2 regions of the Enterobacter kobei genome follow, and region 2 is predicted to be linked to the other one. Evidence: riboswitches for the same ligand, from Rfam matches in the RefSeq annotation. Region 2 holds a riboswitch; the other holds the start of a gene.

Region 1 (9,716 bases), 480 kb from region 2:
AGCCAGCAAAAACATTTTGCTGGCGGGTGATAAACACCAATACTCAGTCACACATGATCGAGGCGAGTTAGCGGGAAGAAGTCGGTTTCGTAACGTCCCACTGCATCAGTTCTTCTAACATTTTCAGCCGCTGCTCTGCACACCGGCGGGCCAGCCAGGACGCTCCTTTTGTCGCTGAAAAGTACTGCTGATAAAACTGACGTGCGGTGGACCTCTTCATAATTTACCTCCTCACTTCATCGGGGAGAATTATTGGCCTAATATAGGGATAAATAAATTGCTGGTTTTTTGTCAGGAGTTCCCCTTTTATGCCTTCTGGTCGTCTGCAACAACAATTTATCCGCCTCTGGCAGTGCTGCGAGGGGCAATCGCAGGAGACCACGCTCAACGAGCTGGCTGACCTGCTCAACTGTTCGCGCCGTCATATGCGCACGCTGCTTAACACCATGCAGCAGCAGGGCTGGTTAAGCTGGGAAGCGGAGGCAGGACGCGGGAAGCGCTCACGTTTGACCTTTCTCTATACCGGTCTGGCGTTGCAGCAGCAGCGCGCGGAGGATCTGCTGGAGCAGGATCGCATCGACCAGCTGGTGCAGCTGGTGGGCGACAAAGCCGCCGTGCGCCAGATGCTGGTTTCACATCTTGGACGTAGCTTTCGTCAGGGCCGCCACATTCTGCGGGTGCTCTACTACCGTCCGATGAAAAATCTGTTACCCGGCACGGCGTTACGGCGTTCTGAAACCCACATGGCCCGGCAGATTTTCAGCGGCCTGACGCGGATAAATGAGGAAAATGGGGAACTGGAAGCGGATATCGCGCATCACTGGCAGCAACTTTCCCCGTGCCACTGGCGCTTCTTCTTACGCCCCGGCATCCACTTTCACCACGGTCGCGAGCTGGACATGCGCGACGTCATCGCCTCTCTGGAACGTGCCCGCAAGCTACCGCTTTATTCACACATTTCCCGCGTCCATTCCCCGACGGCATGGACGCTGGATATTGAGCTGTCGCAGCAGGACAAATGGCTTCCCTGGCTGCTGGGCTATGTGCCGTCGATGATTTTGCCCGCCGAGTGGGAGTCGCTGAACAATTTCGCCAGCCTGCCGATTGGCACCGGACCCTACTCCGTGTCCCGCAATAACAACAACCAGCTGAAAATTCTCGCGTTTGATGACTACTTTGGCTATCGGGCACTGATCGACGAAGTGAACGTCTGGGTATTACCGGATCTCAATGAAGATCTCAGCTGCGGGCTGACGCTGGAAGGCCCCACCACGGGAGAAAAAGCGGTGGAGAGTCGTCTGGAGGAGGGATGCTACTACCTGCTGTTTGATAGCCGCACCCACCGCGGGGCAAACCAGGCCGTTCGTCAGTGGGTCAGCCACGTGCTGTCCCCCTCCAATCTGATCTACCATGCGGAAGAGCAGTACCAGACATACTGGTTCCCGGCGTACGGCCTGCTTCCGCGCTGGCACCACGCCCGCCCGGCGCACTGCGACAGACCTGCCGGGCTGGAGTCCATCACCCTGACCTACTACCGCGAGCACGTGGAGCATCGTTTTATCGCCGGGATCATGGCCAGGCTGCTGGCAGCCGAAGGCGTGACGCTGGAGATCAGAGAAGTGGACTATGACGAATGGCACCGGGGGGAGATCGTCAGTGATATCTGGCTAAACAGCGCCAACTTCACCCTGCCGCTCGATTTCTCGCTCTTTTCTCATCTGTATGAGATCCCGCTGATCCAGCACTGTATCAACCGTGACTGGCAGCAGGACGCTGCCCAGTGGCGCGCTGGCGACATGAATCTTGCCGTTTGGTGTCAGCAATTGCTGGCTGAACAGGCGATTGTACCTCTGATACACCACTGGCTGATGATCCAGGGTCAACGCAGTATGCGCGGTCTGCGGATGAACACCCTGGGCTGGTTTGATTTCAAATCAGCCTGGTTTGCGCCGCCGGAGCCATAACGCTTTCGTAATATTCACCAAATCATTACAATAGCGCCGTTCTCAACGGGGTGCTGCATCACAGATGTGCGCTGAGATAATACCCGTCGAACCTGATCCGGATAACGCCGGCGAAGGGATTTGAGGCTGTCGCTCAAAATCCTTTGCCACTCAACCCTGAGGTGCAAAGTGTTAAAAAAAGTTCTTCCTCTGCTGGCGCTGTTTGCGCTGCCTGCGTTCGCGAAGCCCGTCCTGACGGTCTATACTTACGACTCGTTCTCTGCCGACTGGGGCCCTGGCCCGGTAGTCAAAAAAGCCTTTGAAGCTGACTGTAATTGCGAGCTGAAATTCGTGGCGCTGGAAGATGGCGTGTCGCTGCTTAACCGTCTGCGTATGGAAGGGAAAAACAGCAAAGCCGACGTGGTGCTCGGGCTGGATAACAACCTGCTGGAAGCCGCCACGCAAACCAAACTGTTTGCCAAAAGCGGCGTAGCGGCAGAGGCCGTCAACGTGCCGGGCGGCTGGAACAACGACACCTTTGTGCCGTTCGACTACGGCTACTTTGCTTTCGTCTATGACAAAAACAAGCTGAAAAATCCGCCGAAGAGCCTGAAGGAGCTGGTGGAGAGCGACCAGAAATGGCGCGTGATTTATGAAGATCCGCGTACCAGCACGCCAGGCCTGGGGCTGCTGCTTTGGATGCAGAAGGTCTACGGGGAGAGCGCGCCGCAAGCGTGGCAGAAGCTGGCCGCCAAAACCGTCACTGTGACCAAAGGCTGGAGTGAAGCGTATGGTCTGTTCCTGAAAGGCGAAAGCGATCTGGTGCTCAGCTACACCACCTCGCCGGCTTACCACATTATCGCCGAGAAGAAAGACAACTACGCCGCCGCGAATTTTGCCGAAGGGCATTATCTGCAGGTGGAGGTTGCCGCGCGTACCGCTGCCAGCAAACAGCCGGAACTCGCCGAGAAGTTCCTGAAATTTATGGTTTCTCCGGCGTTCCAGAATGCCATTCCTGCGGGCAACTGGATGTATCCCGTCACCCACGTTGCACTGCCAGCCGGTTTCGACCAGTTAACCAAACCACAAACGTCGCTGGAGTTTACGCCGCAGCAGGTGGCCGCGCAGCGAGCAGCATGGGTAAGTGAATGGCAACGCGCCGTCAGCCGTTAATTCCCGGCTGGTTACTTCCCGGACTGCTCGCCGCCATGCTGATGGTGGTAGTCAGTCTGGGAGCATTCCTTGCGTTGTGGTTCAACGCGCCGGAGAGCGATCTGCTCGCGCTCTGGCGCGATAGCTATCTCTGGCACGTCATTCGTTTCTCCTTCTGGCAGGCGTTTCTTTCTGCCCTGCTGTCAGCGCTCCCGGCTATTTTTCTTGCGCGGGCTCTGTATCGTCGGCATTTCCCCGGAAGAGTAGTCCTGCTGCGCCTGTGCGCCATGACGCTGATCCTGCCCGTGCTGGTCGCGGTATTTGGTATCCTGAGCGTTTACGGTCGACAGGGCTGGCTGGCGTTGCTGTTTGCCCGGTTTGGTCTGGAATGGACCTTCTCGCCATACGGCCTGCAGGGCATTCTGCTGGCGCACGTGTTTTTCAATATGCCGATGGCAACGCGCCTCTTTTTGCAGGCACTGGAGAATATTCCCGGCGAACAACGCCAGATTGCCGCTCAGCTTGGCATGCGTGGATGGTCGTTTTTCCGCTTTGTCGAATGGCCTTGGTTAAGACGTCAGATTGCCCCGGTTGCCGCGCTGATCTTTATGCTCTGCTTCGCCAGCTTCGCCACCGTGCTTTCTCTCGGCGGCGGGCCACAGGCGACCACCATTGAGCTGGCGATTTATCAGGCCTTAAGTTACGACTACGATCCGGGCCGCGCCGCGCTTCTGGCGATCGTGCAGATGGCGTGCTGTCTGGTGCTGGTGCTGCTGAGCCAGCGCCTGAGCAAAGCGATTCCCCCGGGCAGCAATAGCCTCTCGGGCTGGCGCGATCCGCAGGATAGCCTGCACAGCCGCGTCTCCGATTTTATCCTGATCGTGCTGGCACTCCTGCTTCTGTTGCCACCGCTGCTGGCCGTTATCGTTGATGGCCTGAACAGGAATGTGGTGTCAGTACTGCAACAGCCCGTGCTGTGGCAAGCGACGTGGACCTCGGTACGCATTGCGCTGGCAGCCGGAGCGCTATGCGTGATCCTGACCATGATGTTGCTCTGGAGCAGCCGCGAGCTCTACGCGCGTCATGCCCGTAAAGCCGGACAAGCGCTGGAGCTGACGGGCATGCTGATCCTGGCGATGCCGGGCATTGTGCTGGCGACCGGCTTCTTTCTGCTGTTCAACACCACCGTCGGCCTGCCGGAAAGTGCTGACGGCATCGTCATTTTTACCAATGCCTTAATGGCCATCCCCTACGCGCTGAAAGTACTGGAAAATCCTATGCGGGATGTCAACAGCCGCTACAGCGTCCTGTGTCAGTCCCTTGGGATAACCGGCTGGCGGCGGTTAAAGGTGGTGGAACTTCGCGCCCTGAAACGACCGCTCGCCCAGGCGCTGGCCTTCGCCTGCGTACTCTCCATCGGGGATTTTGGCGTGGTGGCCCTTTTCGGCAATGACGATTTCCGCACGCTGCCGTTCTGGCTTTATCAGCAGATTGGCTCCTACCGCAGCCAGGACGGGGCCGTCACGGCGCTGCTGCTGCTCCTGCTGTGCTTTGGACTCTTTACCGTTATCGAAAAACTTCCGGGGCGTGATGTTAAAACTGACTGATGTAACCTGGCTTTACCAGCATCTGCCGATGCGCTTCACGCTCTCCGTGCGTCAGGGAGAGATTATTGCGGTGCTTGGCCCAAGCGGTGCGGGAAAAAGCACGCTGCTCAATTTGGTTGCGGGGTTTCTGCAGCCGGCAAGCGGATCGATAGTCATTGAAAATCGGGACCATACCCATACGCCGCCTGCAAAACGTCCTGTCTCCATGCTGTTTCAGGAAAACAACCTGTTTACCCACCTGACGGTGCGGCAAAACATCGCGCTGGGGATGCATCCGGGACTCAAGCTGAACGTCCCCCAGCGCCAGAAGCTGGAGGTCATTGCCGCCCAGATGGGGATCGCGGAATTTCTCGACAGGCTGCCCGGCGAGCTTTCCGGCGGCCAGCGTCAGCGCGTGGCGCTTGCCCGTTGTCTGGTCCGCGAACAGCCGATACTGCTGCTGGATGAACCGTTCTCTGCGCTCGACCCGGCGCTGCGCCAGGAGATGCTGACGCTTGTGCAGGATGTCTGTCAGCGCCAGCAGCTGACGATGCTGATGGTTTCGCACAGCATCGAAGATGCCGCACGGATTGCCCCCAGATCGGTGGTCATTGCCGAAGGACGAATTGTGTGGGATGGGATGACAGAAGAACTTCTGAAGGGTAACGCTGCCGCGTCGTCGCTGCTGGGCATCAGCGCAGTCTGATGCCATCACTCTGGCCCTCTCCCACAGGGAGAGGGAAACACATTAACGGCTCACCACCTTCAACAGGATTTCACCGTACACCGGCATCAGAGGATGGCGAATCAGTGCGACGAGCGCTACCACCGCAACGCCCAGCATCAGGGGGGCCAGCCACAAAAGACGAGTGCGCGGAAGATAGCGTGTCAGGCGATCGACACTGGCTTTCGCGCTGCGCCATAACCGCCAGCACAGCCACGCAGCCAGCCACAGCAGCACCGCCGTTGCCAGCAACAGCCACTTAAACTCACCGCTTTGCATGCCGTCAGGAATATCGATGGCCGCACCGGCCAGGATCCCCGGCAGGAAGTAGAACGGCGGCCAGAAGATGCAGCCGATGATGTTCGGCACCACAAACTTTGCAACGGGCAGATCCAGCATTCCGGCAACCATCGGCACCAGAGGACGCGTGGGTCCGACAAAGCGGCCGACGAGAATAGTAAACATGCTGTGCTGATGCAGCGCATGCTCGGTTTTATCCAGCAGCGCTTTGTTCTTTTTCATGAACGACCAGCGGTGCAGCGGCTTCTTAAAGCGCCAGCCCAGCCAGAAGGAGATCCAGTCGCCCAGCAGGCAGCCGATTATCCCGGCCAGCCACGCCTGCCAGAAATTGACCTCGCCGCTGCCAATCAGCGCGCCAAGACCCGCCATCATCACGGTGCCGGGCAGGATTAACCCCACGAGCGCCAGCGACTCCAGAAAGGCCACCAGCGCCACGGCGATGAGCGAATACATAACGGACTGGGTAATAAAGTGTTCCAGCAATGCCTGCATAACTATTCCGGTCAGAAAACGAATCAGCGATTCTGCTTAGCGCCCCGCACTGCGTCAAGGCAACAATTGTCTGAATAGTTTACAGGTAGCTTTCTGCGTTCACCTGTTTGTTTATCTTTTTTTACCGTTTATTCACATCCCGCGCGGAATTCACTCGGGCTGGCACCGGTGCATTTTTTAAAGACGCGAGAAAAATAGAGCTGATCTTCAAAGCCAACGTTACGCCCCACGGTGGCAATCGGCATCCGGGTGGTGCTGAGCAACAGTTTCGCCTGGCTGATACGCTGATCCTCACGCCAGCTCAGGACGCTGACGCCAAGCTGCTGGCGAAACAGATGTGACAGCCGTGACGGCGACAGACACACATGCTGGGCGACGCTGGCAATATCGAACTGACTGTCGGCGAGATGGTCGCTGATGTACTGGCAGGCGTCGCGCACGCGGTTATCCAGCGGAGGATTAAGCGACTCGTTAATGGCCTCCATCCGTCGCAGCAGCAGTTGTTCAAGCAGGTTTATCGCCAGCAGTTCAGCGTAGCGACCACCAGCCTGCCCCGCGTCAATAATCTGCGCGAACAGCTCACGGAACTGCGCCAGATGCACTTCATCCGGGCGATAAAAACCGGTGTGCGCAAAAATAGCAGGCCAGGTAAGCCACTCCTGCCAGTAGGCGCGCGGACGGAAATAGACCCACTGGTGATACCACTCTTTGGCATCCGGATGACGGCCATAGTGGTGGATCTCCCCCGGCGGGAACAGCAGGATATCGCCGGGGCGGCAGACGAACTGCTGGTCGCCATTCTTGATGATCCCCTCTCCGCGCACGGTCAGGTTGAGGATATACCCTTTCATCCCGAGCGGTCGGTCGACGTAAAAATCGAGATATCCCTCAGCCTCGATAGGGGTCAGCCCTGCCACAAGGTGCGCGTTAAACGAGTATCCCGGCAACAAGGGATCGTTTTGCGTTTCGGCCATAGATTCAGTTCTCCCAACGGTCCTGAAGGAAACCAATTGTCCATATCACTAAAAGCAGGTCAAAAATGGTCTGCGTAAAGATCCAGAAAGCATCACGCCTCTTTTACGTCCGCCATGTTTCAGCCTTTCCCCCTGATTTCTCCGCCAGAGGAGGCAGATAAGCAGTAACAAAAGTGTCTATAAGTGCGGCAGAAATGTCCACATTGAATATTTGCACGGCGTCACACTTTCCGCTGTAACAGCAATTTAATCCATAAGATTAGCGAATCCTGCCTGACGATTTTTGTCCCCAGTCTCTAATGTTCTTCCATACCTGTTTTTCGGATGGAGCAACACCATGGCAATTGCAATTGGCCTCGATTTTGGCAGCGACTCGGTTCGCGCGCTGGCAGTGGACTGTACGACTGGCCAGGAGATAGCAACCAGCGTTGAGTGGTACCCGCGCTGGCAAGAGGGGCGCTACTGTGATGCGCCAAATAACCAGTTCCGTCACCACCCGCGTGACTATATCGAGTCGATGGAAGCGGCCGTCAAAACCGTTCTCGCGGAGCTGACGGATGCCCAGCGGGTCGATGTCGTTGGGATTGGCGTCGACAGCACCGGCTCAACGCCTGCCCCGGTGGATGCCGAAGGCCGCGTACTGGCGCTGCGCCCGGAATTCGCCGACAACCCGAACGCCATGTTCGTGCTGTGGAAAGACCATACCGCCGTGGAAGAGGCCGAAGCCATCACCCGTCTTTGCCATCAGCCGGGCAAAACAGACTACTCACGCTATATCGGCGGGATTTACTCCAGCGAATGGTTCTGGGCCAAAATCCTGCATGTCACCCGTGCCGATGCGACCGTCGCGCAGGCTGCGGCATCGTGGATTGAGCTGTGTGACTGGGTTCCCGCCCTGCTCTCCGGTACCACCCGTCCGCAGGATATTCGCCGCGGACGCTGCAGCGCCGGGCATAAATCCCTGTGGCATGAAAGCTGGGGCGGTCTGCCTCCGGCAGCCTTCTTCGATGAACTCGATCCAATTATCAATAAAAACCTGACCTACCCGCTGTTTACCGACACCTTCACCGCCGATATTCCGGTGGGCACGCTCTGCGAAGAGTGGGCAAAACGCCTCGGCCTGCCGCAGAACGTGGCGATTTCCGGGGGCGCGTTTGACTGCCATATGGGTGCCGTGGGGGCAGGCGCACAACCTAACACGCTGGTGAAAGTTATCGGCACCTCCACCTGCGACATTCTGACGGCGGATAAAGCCACCGTTGGCGATCGCGCGGTAAAAGGCATTTGCGGCCAGGTTGACGGCAGCGTGGTGCCGGACTTCATCGGTCTCGAAGCGGGTCAATCCGCGTTCGGCGATATCTACGCCTGGTTTGGCCGCGTGCTGGGCTGGCCGCTGGATCAGCTCGCGGCTGCGCATCCTGAACTGAAAAGCCAGATCGCCGACAGCAAAAAACAGCTTCTGCCACAGCTCACGGAAGCCTGGGCGAAAAATCCGTCTCTCGATCACCTGCCGGTGGTGCTGGACTGGTTTAACGGCCGCCGCACGCCGTTTGCCAACCAGCGACTGAAAGGGGTGATTACCGATCTCAACCTGGCGACCGACGCCCCTGCGCTGTTCGGTGGCCTGATTGCCGCCACTGCCTTCGGCGCGCGCGCCATTATGGAGTGCTTCACCGAACAGGGTATCGACGTGAATAACGTGATGGCACTGGGCGGCATCGCCCGTAAAAATCCGGTCATTATGCAGGCCTGCTGCGACGTGCTGAACCGTCCGCTGCAGATTGTCGCGTCCGATCAATGCTGCGCGCTGGGCGCGGCGATTTTCGCCGCCGTGGCAGCCGGTGTCCACGCGGATATCCCCACCGCGCAGCAGCATATGGCGAGCGCCGTCGAAAACACACTCGAGCCGCGTGCCCAGCAGGCACAACGCTTTGAACAGCTTTATCAGCGCTACCAGCAATGGGCAAAAAGCGCCGAACTTCACTATCTCCCTGTCGCCGCCCCGTCAAAACACACCGCGGACACGACGGCAACCCTGACCCATTAAGGACACGATGATGACCATTTTTAATAATTATGAAGTGTGGTTTGTGATTGGCAGCCAGCACCTGTACGGGCCGGAAGCGCTGCAGCAGGTGACGAAACATGCGGAGCACGTCGTTAATGCCCTCAACGCGGAAGCCAAACTGCCATGCAAACTGGTGCTGAAACCCCTGGGTACAACGCCGGATGAGATCACCCATATCTGTCGCGACGCGAACTACGACGACAAGTGCGCCGGTCTGGTCGTGTGGCTGCACACCTTCTCACCGGCCAAAATGTGGATCAACGGCCTGTCTATCCTCAACAAACCGCTGCTGCAGTTCCATACCCAGTTCAACGCCTCCCTGCCGTGGGACAGCATCGATATGGACTTCATGAACCTGAACCAGACCGCGCACGGCGGCCGCGAGTTCGGCTTCATCGGCGCGCGTATGCGTCAGCAGCATGCCGTGGTGACTGGTCACTGGCAGGACAGCCAGGCGCAAAACCGTATCGGCTCGTG
Region 2 (9,716 bases):
CACGCAGCAGGCCATCAACGATTTTGTGCATGTAATACAGGGAGAACTGCTGATAATCGCGCCCGGTCAGTACGCCACCCCAAGTATCGAAAATCATCACTGACTGCGCGCCCGCTTTAATCTGCGCGTTGAGATAGAGCGTGACGCTCTTCGCCAGCTTGTCCAGCAGCGCATGCAGAGCCATCGGCTCGGCGTACATCATTTTTTTGATCACGGTAAAAGCTTTGCTGCTGCCACCTTCAACCATGTAAGTTGCCAGCGTCCACGGGCTACCGGAGAAGCCAATCAGCGGCACTTCGCCTTTCAGCTCACGGCGAATGGTGCGCACGGCGTTCATCACATAGCCCAGTTCGCCTTCCGGATCGGGGATCGGCAGCTTATCCACGTCGGCTTTGCTTTTGATCGGGGAGGTAAAACGCGGGCCTTCGCCGGTTTCAAAGTACAGGCCAAGGCCCATTGCATCCGGAATGGTCAGAATGTCCGAAAAGAGAATGGCGGCATCCAGCGGGAAGCGGCGCAGCGGCTGGAGCGTCACTTCACACGCCAGCTCAGCGTTTTTGCACAGCGACATAAAATCACCTGCCTGCGCACGCGTGGCTTTGTACTCTGGCAGATAACGTCCTGCCTGGCGCATCATCCACACCGGGGTGACATCAACGGGCTGGCGCAGCAGCGCACGCAGATAACGATCGTTCTTCAGTTCGGTCATTTTTGCAGTTCCTTAAGCGTCATGGCCTCAGTGTAACACTACTCATACTCGGCCCGACACATCGCCACGGTATCTTCTATCAGCCGACGCGCCACGGTGCCGGGTGGCGGTAACAGAGGCAAATCGTCATAACGATACCAGTTCGCGTCCAGCAGCTCTTTCTGATCGATAACGATCTCACCGCTGTCGTATTCCGCCATAAACGCCGTCATCAGGGACATCGGGAATGGCCACGGCTGAGACGTTACGTAGCGCAGGTTTTTCACCTTGATCCCGCTCTCTTCCATCACTTCACGCGCTACCGCCTGCTCCAGCGTTTCACCCACTTCGACGAAACCGGCAAGAACGGTATAAATGCCGTTGCGATGGCGGGTATGCTGCGCCAGCAGGATAGTATCCTCACGGCGAATGGCGACGATAATGCAGGGTGCAATCTGCGGATAGTAACGTTCACGGCAGTGGCCGCAGAGCATTGCCCACTCGGTTTTGCTCGGGTGCATGGTATGGCCGCAGTAGCCGCAGTATTTATGCGAGCGGTAAAACTCCGCCAGCTGGACGCCGCGCCCCGCCAGCTGGAACAAGCCAACATCCTGATCCAGCACCTGACGAACCGATCCCATCTCCTGACGGCGAGGCTGTTGGATCAACCACACTGCATCCCCCTGCCATTCACCAATCTTCAGTGCTGGCTGGCCAACAAGATTGAACGCCTCTGCTGCGCCATAAGGGATCTCCCCGGCAGGAAGCCATAGTTTTTGTTCGTGACTGACGATCCACCAACCCAGATCTGATTTTTCAATAATACGATCCATATCTATTGCACTACCTTCGCTTCACTGACATGTTGTTAGCATTGTGGTTACATTTTGGATAAGCAGATTCAATTCTCAACCTTGCGGAGTCAACCATGTTAAACCAGCTAGAAAGCCTGACTGAGCGCGTTAGAGGAAGTAACAAACTGGTGGATCGCTGGCTACATGTACGCAAGCATCTACTCGTGGCTTATTACAATCTGGTCGGTATTAAGCCTGGCAAAGAATCGTTTATGCGGCTGAATGAAAAAGCGCTGGATGATTTTTGTCAGAGCCTGGTCGACTACCTGTCCGACGGACATTTCAATATTTATGAACGTATTATCCGCGAAATGGAAGGGACAACGCCGTATTTAGCGGCCAGTAAACTCTATCCGCTGCTGGAAGCCAACACCCAGCAGATCATGGATTACTACGATTCCACGCTCGAAAATGCCATCGATCACGACAATTATCTTGAGTTCCAGCAGGCGCTTTCCGATCTTGGCGAAGCGCTGGAAGAGCGATTCACGCTGGAAGACAGGCTGATCGCCCTCGTCCTGGATAACGGCCTGGATGTGAGTAACGAAGACAACATCGCGCGCCCTGCTTGAGTTCTTAATCGTTAACGAGTAATTTACAACCATTCGCCCCTCTGCGGAGGGGGATTTTTCTTGTCGGAGTGCCCAGCGCTTAAACGCGCGGGCTGAGACCGTTAATTCGGGATCCGCGGAACCTGATCAGGTTAATACCTGCGAAGGGAACAAGAGTCACACTGCTGTTGTATCGCCCCTGAGGCGATCTTCTCTTGCTTCATCCGTCGTCTGACAAGCCATGTCCTTCACTTCTGGAATGAGCTATGTCTACCACTAAACTGACCCGTCGCGAACAGCGCGAACACGCCCAACACTTCATCGATACCCTGGAAGGTACCGCTTTCCCGAACTCGAAGCGCATATACATCACCGGTTCACAGGCCGACATTCGCGTGCCGATGCGCGAAATCCAGCTTAGCCCGACGCTTATCGGCGGCAGCAAAGATAACCCGCAATATGAAGATAACGAAGCCGTCCCGGTGTATGACACCTCCGGCCCGTATGGCGATCCCTCTGTTGCCATCAATGTTCAGCGGGGTCTGGCAAAGCTGCGCCAGCCGTGGATTGACGCACGTAACGACTGTGAAGAACTCAACGAACAAAGCTCGTCGTACACCAAAGCGCGCCTGGCCGACGACGGTCTGGACGAATTGCGTTTCACCGGTCTGCTGACGCCAAAACGCGCCAGAGCGGGCAAACGCGTGACCCAGCTGCACTATGCGCGCCAGGGAATCGTCACGCCGGAGATGGAGTTCATCGCCATTCGTGAAAACATGGGCCGCGAGCGTATCCGTAGCGAAGTGCTGCGCCACCAGCATCCAGGTGAAGGGTTTGGCGCTCGCCTGCCGGAAAACATCACGCCGGAGTTTGTGCGTGACGAAGTGGCCGCTGGCCGCGCGATTATCCCTGCCAACATCAACCACCCGGAATCCGAACCGATGATTATCGGCCGCAATTTCCTGGTGAAGGTCAATGCCAATATCGGTAACTCTGCCGTCACTTCCTCCATCGAAGAGGAGGTAGAAAAGCTGGTCTGGTCAACGCGCTGGGGCGCGGACACGGTAATGGACCTCTCAACTGGCCGTTATATTCACGAAACCCGCGAGTGGATCCTGCGTAACAGCCCGGTCCCGATTGGTACCGTCCCGATTTATCAGGCGCTGGAGAAAGTGAACGGCATCGCCGAAAACCTCACCTGGGAAACCTTCCGCGACACGCTGCTGGAGCAGGCGGAACAGGGCGTGGACTACTTCACGATTCACGCTGGCGTGCTGCTGCGCTACGTGCCGATGACCGCAAAACGTCTGACCGGCATCGTCTCCCGCGGCGGATCCATCATGGCAAAATGGTGTCTGTCACATCATCAGGAAAACTTCCTCTACGAACACTTCCGCGAGATCTGCGAAATCTGCGCTGCCTATGACGTATCCCTGTCGCTGGGCGACGGCCTGCGTCCGGGCTCCATTCGCGATGCCAACGACGAAGCGCAGTTTGCCGAGCTGCACACGCTGGGCGAACTGACAAAAATTGCATGGGAGTATGACGTACAGGTAATGATTGAAGGCCCTGGACATGTGCCGATGCAGATGATCCGCCGCAATATGACCGAGGAGCTGGAGCACTGCCACGAAGCGCCGTTCTATACTCTGGGGCCCCTGACCACCGATATTGCACCGGGCTACGACCACTTCACCTCCGGGATTGGCGCAGCGATGATCGGCTGGTTCGGCTGCGCCATGCTCTGCTACGTCACGCCGAAAGAGCACCTGGGCCTGCCAAATAAAGAGGACGTGAAGCAAGGACTGATTACCTACAAAATTGCCGCTCATGCGGCGGATCTGGCGAAAGGCCACCCGGGGGCGCAAATCCGCGATAACGCCATGTCGAAGGCGCGCTTTGAATTCCGCTGGGAAGATCAGTTCAACCTGGCGCTGGACCCCTTCACCGCCCGCGCCTACCACGACGAAACCCTGCCACAGGAATCGGGCAAGGTGGCACACTTCTGCTCCATGTGCGGTCCAAAATTCTGCTCGATGAAAATCAGCCAGGAGGTACGCGACTACGCCGCCGCACAGACCATCGAAGTGGGTATGGCAGACATGTCAGAAACCTTCCGCGCGAAAGGCGGCGAGATCTACCTCAAAAAAGAGGAGGCCTAATGTACCAGCCTGATTTCCCCTCCGTGCCCTTCCGTTTAGGGCTCTATCCGGTGGTGGACAGCGTGGAGTGGATCCAACGCCTGCTGGAGGCAGGCGTTCGCACCCTCCAGCTGCGCATCAAGGATAAGCGCGATGAAGAAGTTGAGGCCGACGTTATCGCCGCCATCGCGCTGGGACGACGCTACCACGCTCGTCTGTTTATCAACGACTACTGGCGGCTGGCTATTAAGCACCAGGCGTACGGCGTCCATCTGGGTCAGGAAGATCTGGAAACTACCGATCTTAACGCTATTCGCAAAGCCGGGCTGCGGCTGGGGGTGTCGACACACGACGATATGGAAATTGACGTGGCACTGGCGGCGCGCCCCTCCTACATTGCCCTCGGCCACGTTTTTCCGACGCAAACCAAGCAGATGCCCTCCGCACCACAGGGTTTAACGCAGCTGGCGTTACACGTTAAGCGCCTGACCGATTACCCCACCGTTGCCATTGGCGGGATAAGCCTTGAACGCGCCCCTGCGGTACTGGAAACCGGCGTCGGCAGTATCGCCGTCGTCAGCGCGATTACCCAGGCGACGGACTGGCAGGCGGCCACGGCACGGCTTTTACAGCTGGCAGGAGCGGGCGATGAATGACCGCGATTTTATGCGCTACAGCCGTCAAATTCTGCTGGAGGATATCGCCATCGACGGGCAGCAAAAGCTGCTCGCCAGCAGGGTGTTGATTGTTGGTCTGGGTGGATTAGGCGCCCCCGCCGCGCTTTATCTGGCAGGCGCAGGTATCGGTACGCTGGTGCTGGCCGACGACGACGAGGTGCACCTCAGCAACCTGCAGCGACAAATCCTCTTCACGACAAAGGACATTAATCAACCCAAAGCGCAGATTACCCGCCAGAGGCTGAATCAGCTCAACCCGGACATCGAACTGATTGCACTCCAGACGCGGCTGAGCGATGACAATCTGCACCGTGAGGTCGCCCTGGCCGACGTGGTGCTGGACTGCACTGACAATATGGCGACGCGTCAGGCGATCAACGCCGCCTGCGTGATCAATAACACGCCGCTGATCACCGCCAGCGCGGTGGGGTTCGGCGGACAGATGATGGTCCTGACGCCCCCCTGGGCGCAGGGCTGCTATCGCTGCCTGTGGCCGGACGATGCCGAGCCCGCACGCAACTGCCGCACGGCAGGCATTCTTGGCCCGGTAGTCGGAGTGATGGGCACCCTTCAGGCGCTTGAGGCCATCAAGCTGCTCAGCGGCATGGAGACGGAACGTAATACGCTGCGGCTGTTCGACGCTCGTTCAGGCGGCTGGCGCCATCTGGCCTTAAACCGCGCCAGCCACTGCCCGGTATGCGGAGGCCGCGATGCGCATTCTGTTTAACGATGAGCCGATAAGCTGCGACGACGGGCTGACCATTGCCGCCCTGCTCGATAAGTTACGTCAGCTCAAGCCGGGAACGGCGCTGGCACTCAATCAACAGATCCTGCCGCGCGAGCAGTGGGAACATCAGCAGGTCAATGACGGCGACCAGATCCTGCTGTTTCAGGTTATCGCAGGGGGCTGAGATGCTACATATTGCCGATAAAATCTTTGATTCACATCTGTTTACCGGAACCGGAAAGTTCGCCTCTCCACAGCTGATGGTAGAGGCCATCCGTGAAAGTGGCAGCCAGCTGGTGACGCTGGCGATGAAACGCGTGGATCTGCGCCAGCACAACGATGCCATTCTTGCGCCTTTGCTGGAGGCAGGCGTTACGCTCTTGCCCAACACCTCCGGTGCAAAAACGGCGGAAGAAGCAATTTTCGCCGCACAGCTGGCACGTGAAGCGCTCGGTACCCGCTGGCTGAAGCTGGAAATTCATCCGGATGCCCGCTGGCTGCTGCCGGACCCGATTGAAACGCTGAAAGCAGCAGAAAAGCTTGTGCAGCAAGGGTTTACCGTCCTGCCTTACTGCGGGGCGGACCCTGTGCTATGTAAGCGTCTGGAAGAGGTCGGCTGTGCCGCCGTGATGCCGCTGGGTGCGCCAATTGGCTCTAATCAGGGTCTCGAAACTCGCGCGATGCTGGAGATCATCATTGAACAAGCCACCGTGCCGGTGGTGGTAGATGCGGGGATTGGCGTACCAAGCCATGCCGCGCAGGCGCTGGAGATGGGGGCCGACGCGGTACTGGTCAATACGGCGATTGCGGTGGCTGACGATCCGGTCATGATGGCGCGCGCGTTCCGCATGGCCGTAGAGGCCGGCTTGCTGGCAAGAGGATCCGGCCCTGGCTCGCGCAGTTTTCAGGCGCAGGCCACCAGCCCGCTGACCGGTTTTCTGGAGGCTCTCTCATGAGTACGTTTACCGAACGCTGGCGTCAGCTCAACTGGGACGATATCGCCCTGCGTATCAACAGCAAAACGGCGGCTGACGTGGAGCGTGCCCTGAATGCCCGTCATCTGACCCGTGAGGACCTGATGGCCCTGCTCTCTCCGGCGGCCAGCGCGTACCTTGAACCGATGGCGCAGCGCGCTCAGCGCCTTACCCGCCAGCGTTTTGGCAACACGGTAAGCTTCTACGTTCCACTTTATCTCTCGAACCTGTGCGCCAATGACTGCACCTATTGCGGTTTCTCCATGAGCAACCGCATCAAGCGGAAAACCCTTGATGAAGATGAGATCGCACGTGAGTGCGCCGCCATTCGTGAAATGGGGTTCGAACATCTTCTGCTGGTCACGGGCGAGCATCAGGGAAAAGTGGGAATGGACTATTTCCGTCAGCACCTTCCGGCGATACGTCGCGAGTTTGCGTCGTTGCAGATGGAGGTACAGCCCCTGTCGCAGGATGAGTACGCGGAGTTAAAATCGCTCGGGCTGGATGGGGTCATGGTTTACCAGGAAACCTACCACGAGGCAACGTACGCCCGGCACCACCTGAAGGGCAAGAAACAGGATTTCTTCTTCCGGCTGGAGACACCGGACAGGCTGGGCCGCGCCGGGATCGATAAAATCGGTCTCGGGGCGCTGATTGGGCTCTCCGACAGCTGGCGGGTCGATTGCTACATGGTGGCAGAGCATTTGCTGTGGCTCCAGCAGCACTACTGGCAGAGCCGCTATTCTATCTCTTTCCCCCGCCTGCGACCCTGCGCAGGCGGAATAGAACCGGCATCGCTGATGGATGAGCGTCAGCTGGTGCAGACTATTTGCGCGTTTCGCCTGCTCGCCCCGGAGGTTGAATTATCGCTTTCAACGCGTGAGTCCCAGGCGTTTCGCGATCGCGTGATCCCGCTGGCAATTAACAACGTCAGCGCGTTTTCCAAAACACAGCCGGGCGGTTACGCCGACGATCACCCGGAGCTGGAGCAGTTTGCACCGCATGACGGGCGACGTCCGGAGGCAGTCGCCGCCGCCCTGACGGCACAGGGCCTACAGCCGGTCTGGAAAGACTGGGACAGCTGGCTGGGAAGAGCCTCGCAATAACGTTGAAACACGCTGCAATACGGTAAAAAAGTGTCGAGACACTACGGAAAGATAAAACCGGACGATTGTCAGCGATCGTCCGGTTTTTTTATTGTCATCCGGTCAGCAAGGGATGCTGGCCAGGGCGAAAAGCTTCTTCCTCGTTTCGCCCTGCCTCCGGTTTCTTGCATAAATGGGGCGGCAAAAAACATGGATAAGGAATTTCTTAGTGATTCTTAAGATAAATCATCTTGCCGAAAATCGTGTTCCGTATAATTCACCGCGAACCGCAGGACAGCGACTATGCTGAGAGGATATCGGCAGACAAAAAGTATTCACCATCAGGATCGATGTACAACTCATGGCACTTCACAGCAAAAAGCTCTCTTTTACCCGGCCAATCATGCTCAGCTTCGCGGGGATCCTGTGCAGTTTTGCGCTGATCGCGGTCGTGGTCTCTCTTTCGCAAAGAAAGGATTTTCTTGAGGATTATCACAAGATTAACAGTAACTTCACGCATAACCTGGCGGTTAACTATACCGAATCAATCCTGCGTGAAAACGACTATATCCTTGGTCGCTCTGCGATGTACTTTGCCCGCAGCGAGATACTGAATGAGACGCTCAACGTCAACCCGACGCAAGGGCTGCAGATGTTGATGCATTTGCAAAACCTGATGCCGACCGTGTCATCCATCTCGCTGGCCGATACAGAGGGACATTATTTACACGCACCAGAAGCACCTCCCACGGAAAAGAGTAAAAACGTCGATCCGCGGACGCGCCCGTGGTTTGTCGCGCACGCAGAAGCCAGTATTTTCAGCCATTATACCCACCATTATACGGACTACTTTACCGGGCATCCGACAGTTACGCTTTATAAGCCATTGATTTCAACAGAAGGCAGACTCAAGGGAACCCTCGCCTTTCATCTTGATTTGACGTCGATGGGGTATACCCTTCGACAAATGGTGGCCCCCGTACAAGGGGAATTCTTCGTCGTCGAACGCGACGGGACCGTCGTGCTGCACCCAGATACAGGCGCCCTGTTCAAAAAGTACGTGAGCGAAGCGCTGATGGACAAAATGACCAGCGGCGAAGGCCATCTTTACGACCGGAAAACCAATGCCTGGTATTACTACTACTCTTTCACGAACCCGGACTGGTTTGTTATCTATCGGGTATCTGGCGCAACGCTTACCGATATCACCCGCCACGAAACTACTATCGTTGTCTGGGGCTTCGCGCTGGCAGCCATCATCATCATTCTGTTCGGCCTTTATTTGCGTCATGCCTCGCGTACCGTATTAATGACCATTATCAATGCGATCAAAACGGGCGATGTCAGCCAGGCACCGCGTCTGGAAGCGATGCTGAGCCACACGATTCAGTCCAATAAAGAGCGGGAGATGGCGTATGTTCGCCAGGCGACTCACGATGCGTTGACCGGCTGCAAAAACCGCCGCGCGTTTGACAATGATGTGGATGAACTGCTGACCGCCCACCAGCCTTTCGCACTGGCGCTGATTGATATCGATAACTTCAAATCGATCAACGACACATGGGGACATCTGAGTGGTGACATTGTCCTGCGTAATGTGGCGCGCGAAGGGATCCAGATAATGCAGCCACACAACATCTCGGTCTATCGCTACGGTGGAGAAGAGTTCGCGGTGATCTTCCAGGCCGAGCAGATCGCTGCCGCATTCTCATTGCTTGACGCCTGGCGCACCGCCGTTGAAAGGCGCGTCTGGCGGGAAGAAAACCTGCACGTTACGTTCAGTGCGGGTCTGGGGGAATGGCACTTCGAACCGCTGGAACAACTGGTGGGAAGTGTCGATAACGCGCTTTATAGCGCTAAACAGCAGGGAAAAAACCGCATTGTTCGAACAACCGTCGGCTAATTTTCTCTCCTCCCGTCAGAATTGTAACCGGTTTCAGAAAAATGCCGTTTTCTTTGTGATGCCTGACACACAATCGCGGTAAAGCGGTTGTTGAAGCGGTCTGCACGGGATAATTA

What was found. A riboswitch is a leader RNA that binds a small molecule or an ion and turns the genes downstream of it on or off. The one in region 2 is predicted to bind thiamine pyrophosphate.
Region 1: another riboswitch for thiamine pyrophosphate. It lies ahead of thiB (thiamine ABC transporter substrate binding subunit); the one in region 2 lies ahead of thiC (phosphomethylpyrimidine synthase ThiC).

Annotation. Positions count from the first base shown of each region.
Region 1 covers NZ_CP017181.1:678,400-688,115, reverse strand. Annotated here, with positions in the region: gene sgrT (glucose uptake inhibitor SgrT) at 68-220, opposite strand; gene sgrR (HTH-type transcriptional regulator SgrR) at 309-1,964, shown strand; TPP riboswitch at 2,001-2,101, shown strand; gene thiB (thiamine ABC transporter substrate binding subunit) at 2,133-3,116, shown strand; gene thiP (thiamine/thiamine pyrophosphate ABC transporter permease ThiP) at 3,092-4,702, shown strand; gene thiQ (thiamine ABC transporter ATP-binding protein ThiQ) at 4,686-5,387, shown strand; gene BFV64_RS03250 (DedA family protein) at 5,430-6,197, opposite strand; gene araC (arabinose operon transcriptional regulator AraC) at 6,326-7,171, opposite strand; gene araB (ribulokinase) at 7,509-9,218, shown strand; gene araA (L-arabinose isomerase) at 9,229-9,716, shown strand, end outside.
Region 2 covers NZ_CP017181.1:200,963-210,678, reverse strand. Annotated here, with positions in the region: gene hemE (uroporphyrinogen decarboxylase) at 1-709, opposite strand, end outside; gene nudC (NAD(+) diphosphatase) at 748-1,521, opposite strand; gene BFV64_RS01000 (Rsd/AlgQ family anti-sigma factor) at 1,617-2,114, shown strand; TPP riboswitch at 2,169-2,280, shown strand; gene thiC (phosphomethylpyrimidine synthase ThiC) at 2,360-4,255, shown strand; gene thiE (thiamine phosphate synthase) at 4,255-4,890, shown strand; gene BFV64_RS00985 (HesA/MoeB/ThiF family protein) at 4,883-5,638, shown strand; gene thiS (sulfur carrier protein ThiS) at 5,622-5,822, shown strand; gene thiG (thiazole synthase) at 5,824-6,594, shown strand; gene thiH (2-iminoacetate synthase ThiH) at 6,591-7,718, shown strand; gene BFV64_RS00965 (sensor domain-containing diguanylate cyclase) at 8,059-9,600, shown strand.